Regions from separate parts of the Allocatelliglobosispora scoriae genome, predicted to be linked through region 1. Evidence: riboswitches for the same ligand, from Rfam matches in the RefSeq annotation. Region 1 holds a riboswitch; the other holds the start of a gene.
What was found. Region 1 has a riboswitch for cyclic di-AMP ahead of F4553_RS22175 (C40 family peptidase). Riboswitches for the same ligand answer to the same signal wherever they lie in the genome.

Region 1 (3,400 bases):
TGTTCTACTTGGTAGCTGAAACGCCGGATCGCCACGATCGTGACAATCACTGCGCCGGAGATTGAGCACTGATCAAGAAGTACCCTGACCCCATGCTCCTCTCCGATCGGGACCTCGTTGCCGAGCTGAAGGCCGGAAACCTCGCGCTCGACCCATTCGAGCCGGACCTGATTCAGCCGTCCAGCATCGACGTCAGGCTGGACCGGCTCTTCCGCGTCTTCAACAACCACCTCTACACGCACATCGACCCGTCGATTCAGCAGGACGACCTGACCACGCTGGTCGAGGTCGCCGACGGCGAGCCGTTCGTGCTGCACCCGGGCGAGTTCGTGCTCGCGTCGACGCTGGAGGTGGTGACGCTCGGTGATGAGCTGGCGGGTCGGCTGGAGGGCAAGTCGTCGCTGGGGCGCCTCGGCCTGCTGACCCACTCGACGGCCGGTTTCATCGACCCGGGCTTCTCCGGGCACGTGACGCTGGAGCTCTCCAACGTGGCGACGCTGCCGATCACGCTCTGGCCCGGGATGAAGATCGGGCAGCTCTGCGTCTTCCGGCTCTCGTCACCGGCGGAGCACCCCTACGGTTCGAGCGTCTACGGCTCCCGCTATCAGGGCCAGCGCGGCCCCACGCCCAGCAAGTCCTGGCAGAACTGGCGCACCTGGGCTGTATAGCTCTATATCTGGGTCGCTTCGCTCCGCGCGCCTCCATGCGACGCCTTCCCTCGTCGCTGCGCTCCTCAGTCCAGGCGCCGCGGCGCGCTCCGCGAAGCTCCCGCAACATTTCTGGGTCGCTTCGCTCCGCGCGCCCCTATGCGACGCCTTCCCTCGTCGCTGCGCTCCTCAGTCCAGGCGCCGCGGCGCGCTCCGCGAAGCTCCCGCAACTTGCCTGCGCTGACACCGCGGCGTGCACAGGCTGGGCGCCCGGACTCGCGCAGAGTGGTCGGGCCTTAACGCAAGATCGCCGCGCCCCTTGTGGGGTCGCGGCGATCTTGACGAGCAGCAGCCTCAGGCCGCGCTTGGTCTGCCGTAGCTGTGTACGTCACCGGTGTCGAGACGCTTCATCCGGACCGGGACGCCGGCACGGGAAGCGTGCACGATCCATCCGTTGCCGACATACATCCCGACGTGGTGGATGTCGCTGTACATGAAGACGAAGTCGCCTGGTCTCAGGTCGGCGTACTTCACGTAGGGCATGGTCCGTCGCTGGGCGGCGGCATTGTGCGGGAGGCTGACGCCCGCCTTGCCCCAGGCCGCGAGCATCAGGCCGGAGCAGTCGTAGCTGCCCGGTCCGTCGGCGCCCCAGACGTAGGGCTTGCCGATCTGGGCGCAGGCGAACTTGACCGCGATGCCGGCCTTGCCACCCGGGTAGGTGCTGGGGCAGGCCGCCGGTCGCAGCGAACCGAGCTGTGCCGAACCCGCATAGAGCTTGGCCACCTGTGCCTGAAGCTTGTCGACGGCTGCGTCGAGCTCCTTGGCCTTCGCGGCCTGTGCCTTCTCCTGCTCCAGCAGGTCCGCCAGCAGCGCGTCCATCGGCGCCTTCTGGTCCTGGAGCACCTGACGGGCCGCGACCGCGTCCTGCACGCTCTCCGCCTGCATCCGAGCGAACTGGTCGAGCTGGATGAGCTGGTCGGTGAAGACCTGCGGGTCGCCCGTCATGAGGAGAGAGGTGACGGCGTTGGTGTTGCCGCCCGTGTACATGTAGGTTGCGAATTCGCCGACGCGATCCATCGCGATGTCGAGCTTGAGCTGCAGAGGGAGGATCTTGGCCTGGATGGCCTCGACCTTCTTGCGCTGCTGCGACAGCTTGATCTTCGTGGCGTTGTGCTCCTCGATCGCCGGTTCGAGTTTGTTCCATGCGACGTCGATCTGCTTCTCAAGCTCGGAGAGCGAGGGGTCGGCATGCACTGCCGTGCCGCTGCCGAGCAGGACGCCGAATGAGGCGACAACCGTGAGGAGCAGGGTGAGCAGTGCGCGCGACCTCATGGGTCGCGCGGGATGGCTTGCCACCGTAGTCCGGTCTCCTTCTTCCACCCGCGAAGCGACGCCCTGCGTCGCTCCACCGCCTACCGGGTTAGCTGACGGGTTCGCGCGGGAAGATCGCGCTATCGCGCCGGGTCGACGCGAATTCACCCCAGGGAACATGGGTCCCCGGTTCAGCCAGCCGAAGGAGCTCGGCTGAATGATTCGGCGGTAGCGCCGGGGTCTCCCGGGATGGAAGACCTACCTCCGGCGCGCTTCGACTGTATGGCGGCCCAAACCCGAGCGCAACTTGCGTCCGGACAAACTTCGATACGTAGTCGCAGCTCTAACCGATGGTGACATAGATGTTGTCGAGTACACCGTGGAATTGGTCGTTGCCAGGGGCTACACCCTTGCCGCCGATTCGCAGCGGTTCATCGTTCACGATGGACAGACCTGCGGGAACGGCCACCTTGCTCGCGACCACACCATCAACGAGCAGCGACAACGTGCCGCCGACGCGAGTGCAGTCGAGGGTGTGCCAGGCGCCGTCGGCGACGGTGACGTTCCGCTGTGCGACGAAGATCCGATTGACACCGAGGACGGGTCCGGCGACCACGCAGCTCGGCAGTCCGGCCCGGTGATCCACTTGGAGTTTGAACTGCGTACCGGCGGTGGAACGGCCCTTCTGGACGATGTTCTCCCCCTCGGTCGTCAGCTCGCCGCGCAGCCGCACGAGGGCACCCCAGCGCAGATCGCGGGCGCCCGGATTGAGCCATGGAACCGAGTCGCTCTCCAGGATCGCGCGAGGGCACTGCGACTCCTCCCGAGCCTCGCAGAGCCCGGGGAACAGGGCGGCGTTGCCGACATCACGGCTGACCCGGCGCACCTTTCCGTCGCGTACCCCCTGGTGGTGAAGGGGGAGCAACCGACCGATGTCCCAGATGGGGTGGTCCAAGCCCTGGTCGAGGTCGTAGAAGATGGTGAAGGGCGCGAGCGGGGCGGGGAGCGCGCTCGGCGTCGCGCCAGGCGCGAGGCTCACCGACAGGTCCGCGGTCGGTTCAAGGACGTTGACCGGTACGCCCACCGTGCCGCCCGGCTGCGTCAGCTCGGTCTCGGCGTCCCGCCGGTCGGTAGAGGTGATCGCGATGAACAGAATCGCCGCGACAACTCCGGCAGCGAGCAGCACCCACGATCGACGCAGTCGTCCCATTCGGACAATTCTGTCACTTCGGGCGGCGGTACGCCCCTCCGGGTGAGAGCGGCATGTTGCCGATATAGGCCATCCGAACGTGGTCCCCGGAGTGCGGCGCGTGGACCATCAGCCTTCGCCCGCTCGCATCGGTGCCGACGAAGATCCCGACATGATGCCGGTCGCCATAGAAGAAGACCAGGTCACCGGGGATGGGAGTGCTAACCGATGTCGATTCGCCCCACTGGTCGCC
Region 2 (3,400 bases), on a different contig from region 1:
TGTCCTGCGACCAGCGGATCAGCTCGGTGACCCGCTCGACCGGGACCTGCAGCGCCGCCGCGATCTGGGCGGGCTCCGGGTCCGCGCCGAGCTCGCGGGTCAGCTGCCGGGTCACGTTGCGCATCCGGTTGACGTCCTCGACCAGGTGGACGGGGAGCCGGACCGTGCGCTCCTGCTGCGCGATGGCGCGGCTGATCGCCTGCCGGATCCACCAGGTCGCGTAGGTGGAGAACTTGTAGCCCTTGATGTAGTCGAACTTCTCGACCGCGCGGACCAGGCCGGTGTTGCCCTCCTGGATCAGGTCGAGCATCGGCATCCCGGACCGCACGTAGCGGCGGGCGATGGAGACCACGAGGCGGAGGTTGGCCCGGATGAACAGGTCCTTGGCCTTGGCACCCTCACGCTGCAGGAGCTCGAGCTCCTCGCGCTTCATGCCCTTGGGGAGCTTCTCGCCCTCCAGGAGCTGCTCGGCCAGGAGGCCCGCCTCGATCGCCTTGGAGAGGTCGACCTCCTGGGCGGCACCGAGCAGCGGCGTCCGCGAGATCTCGTGCAGGTAGACACCCACGAGGTCTCGCTCTTCAGCCACCTGGTCGGTGCGCAGGATCGTCATGTTTTCCATGTTCGGGCCCCTCCCCCGTAATCGCCGCAATGGGAATGCGGTACTGACATCTGTCCAACAGAAGACGTCCGGAGATGATTCCTTGGTTAGGTTCGAAAGTGTCACGGGTAACTGTGAAACACCTGAATCCCCAATGGGACTTGCCTGATCTCCGAGCTATTCTGAGGTCGCTCGTTTTGTCCCTTTCATGACACCAGCTGGCCGCTGCCCACGCAGCGACCCAGGTCACTATGGTGTTGAGACTCCGGTCACCGGTGTTACCGGATAGCTGGCGTCACCTGATAAGGAGACGCACGACCGGCCGAAATGGTTCGCCGAACGACCCGGATGAGTGACGATCTCCCTCGTCCGGGCCGTTGGGCAGCCGACGGAGCGGACATCAGGTGCGGACGCGGCCGAAACCGTACGGCGTCATCATGTCGACACTGGAGATCTTGACGACCTCGCCGAAGGTCGGCGCGTGGATCACCTTGCCGTTTCCGACATAGAGCGCCACGTGTCCGAGCCCGGAGTAGAAGACCAGGTCACCGGGGGCGAGCTGGGATCGCTTGATGTGTGCCACCTCGTCCCACTGGGTCGGCACGTAGTGGTAGAGGGTCACCCCGGCGGCACGCCAGGCGGCCTTGGTCAGGCCGGAGCAGTCGTACCCGTCGGGCCCGTCCGCAGCCCAGACGTAGGGCGTGCCGATCGCGTTGTAGGCGTACCGGACGGCTATTCCGGCCTTGCCCGAGACGTCCGGGATGGTGCCCGAGTAGGGCGTCCCGCCCGCGGCCTTGATGCCGATCTTGCGCTTCTGGTCCTCCAGCTTCGCCAGATCCGCCTCGATCTGCTTCTTCTGCGCCGTGATCTGCGCGAACTGGGTGGTCTGGGTGGCGAGGACGGCGTCGAGCCGGGTCTTCTCGCTGTCGTAGCGGGCGCCGGCGTCGACCGACGAGGCGAGCACGTCGGCCTGGTCCCGGGCGATCACCTCCAGCGTGGCGAGCCGGTCCATCAGGGTGTCTGCCTGACCGGCACCGCCGAGCAGGACGTTGAGCCCCGTGAGCCCGCCGCTGGTGTATGCGGTGCTCGCCAGCGTCGCGACCTTGCCGCGGGCCGCGTCCCGGGCATCGGCGAGCGGGCCGAGGGTGGCCCGCAGGTCGGTGATCGCCTTTTTGGTCGCGGTGAGGTCGATGTTGGTCTTGTTATAGGTCTCGACCGCCTTCTCCAGCTTGGCCGAGACGACCTCGATCTGCTTCTTGACCTCGGCGGCCGTCGGTTCGGCGGAGGCGCTCGCGGCGGGAAGGGCGACGCCGGCGGCGAGCACGATCGGGATGAGGGCGCGCAGGGTCCATCTATGCAGCGACACGGGAGCGGGGTGGCCTTTCCTTCCGCGGTCCGCCGCGACGCGTGACCCCCGCGCGCGGACCTGCCGCCTACCGGGTTAGCTGTCGGGTTCGAGAGGGAAGTGCTCCCTACCGCGCGAGCGCGGATTCACCCCTGGGCCGCGATGGGGGCTGCGGCCCGCGAAACGTGGTTCCCCGGTTCACTGTGGATTCAGCGACACCGGTCAGGTGCCGCCTCTGGGGGAGACGATCGGGGCCCTGACCAGCCCACGTAACGTAGCGTGATCAACGGCGGGACGGAAGGGCCAGCTGACCGTTCTGACCGACTAGCGGTTAGTTGCCCCAATTATTCTCACCGATTAGTGGCCTTCCGGTGGCACGCTACGTGCCAATTCGCCACCTGGCCGATTGAGATGCTTCCCTTCGACGCCGAGCACTGAAGACAATGAGCGCACGGGGCCTGTTACATCTCGGTTAACCACAAGGTAGACACCCACACCCATCGCCCACCTTTCTACCGGGAGCCACCTTCGCGTCTATGACGGAGAATTCCATGGAGAACCGCCAGGATTCCGCCTCACCAACCTCTGACGTCTTACTCAGCCTGCCCGGCATCCGGATCACGACGAGCTGGCTGATGATCGCCGACCGGCGCTACTCGGTCCTCGAACTGCGAGACCTGCGCACGCAGCGCGGTCCCTTCGATCCCGTGACCACTCGCGCCGGCCTCGCCACCATGATCGGAATCGCCCTGCTCGGTGCCACGGTGCGCTCGCTCCCGCCCATCGGCCTGCTCGGCGCCGTCATCGCCATCACCGCACTCGCCGCCATCACGGCGATCACCGCCTGGCGCCGCCCACGCGGCTACACCCTGTGGGCCGAGTCGCACGGCCTCATGCTGCAGCTCTACTACAGCGATGACCAGCGGATCTTCGGTCACGTCTGCCGCACCCTGATGCGGGCCCGCGAGCGCGCCTTCGACGCGGCGATCCCGAACCCGCCCCACTACGGCCGGCGCCTCGAGACCTCCTCGGTGCCGCACCCGTCCACACTCAGCCCCACCACGACGACAGCGGAGCGTGCGCGCAACATCTTCACCCGCGCCGGGTAACCATCTACTGCTATACAGAACGGCATGTCGGACGGCGCTCTCCGGACCATGCCCCTGCACGCGATCACGGAGGTGCACGGCGAGACGGGCCTCCGTGATCGATTCGCCATGGAGATCGAGGACTACCCCCCGGTCGAACGGGAGCGGCTGGAGACGGCCCTGGAGCTCGCGGCCCGGCTGCACCGGCACCAGCGCCGGATCCGCGAGCCCTACCTCAACCATCTGCTGCGCGTCGCGATCCGGATCATCCACTACTACGGCATCTCGGATACCGAGGTGATCATCGCGGCGCTGCTGCACGACTCGGTCGAGGACCACCCGTTCGAGCTCGCCGGGCTGCCCGCGACC

Region 2: another riboswitch for cyclic di-AMP. It lies ahead of F4553_RS27320 (C40 family peptidase); the one in region 1 lies ahead of F4553_RS22175 (C40 family peptidase).

The regions. Positions count from the first base shown of each region.
Region 1 is NZ_JACHMN010000002.1:3,633,162-3,636,561, reverse strand. It holds gene dcd (dCTP deaminase) at 93-668, shown strand; gene F4553_RS22175 (C40 family peptidase) at 1,002-1,979, opposite strand; cyclic di-AMP (ydaO/yuaA leader) riboswitch at 2,042-2,195, opposite strand; gene F4553_RS22170 (LamG-like jellyroll fold domain-containing protein) at 2,302-3,168, opposite strand; gene F4553_RS22165 (NlpC/P60 family protein) at 3,182-3,400, opposite strand, start outside.
Region 2 is NZ_JACHMN010000003.1:146,172-149,571, reverse strand. It holds gene F4553_RS27325 (sigma-70 family RNA polymerase sigma factor) at 1-619, opposite strand, end outside; gene F4553_RS27320 (C40 family peptidase) at 999-1,964, opposite strand; cyclic di-AMP (ydaO/yuaA leader) riboswitch at 2,029-2,158, opposite strand; gene F4553_RS27315 (DUF6232 family protein) at 2,480-3,052, shown strand; gene F4553_RS27310 (HD domain-containing protein) at 3,077-3,400, shown strand, end outside.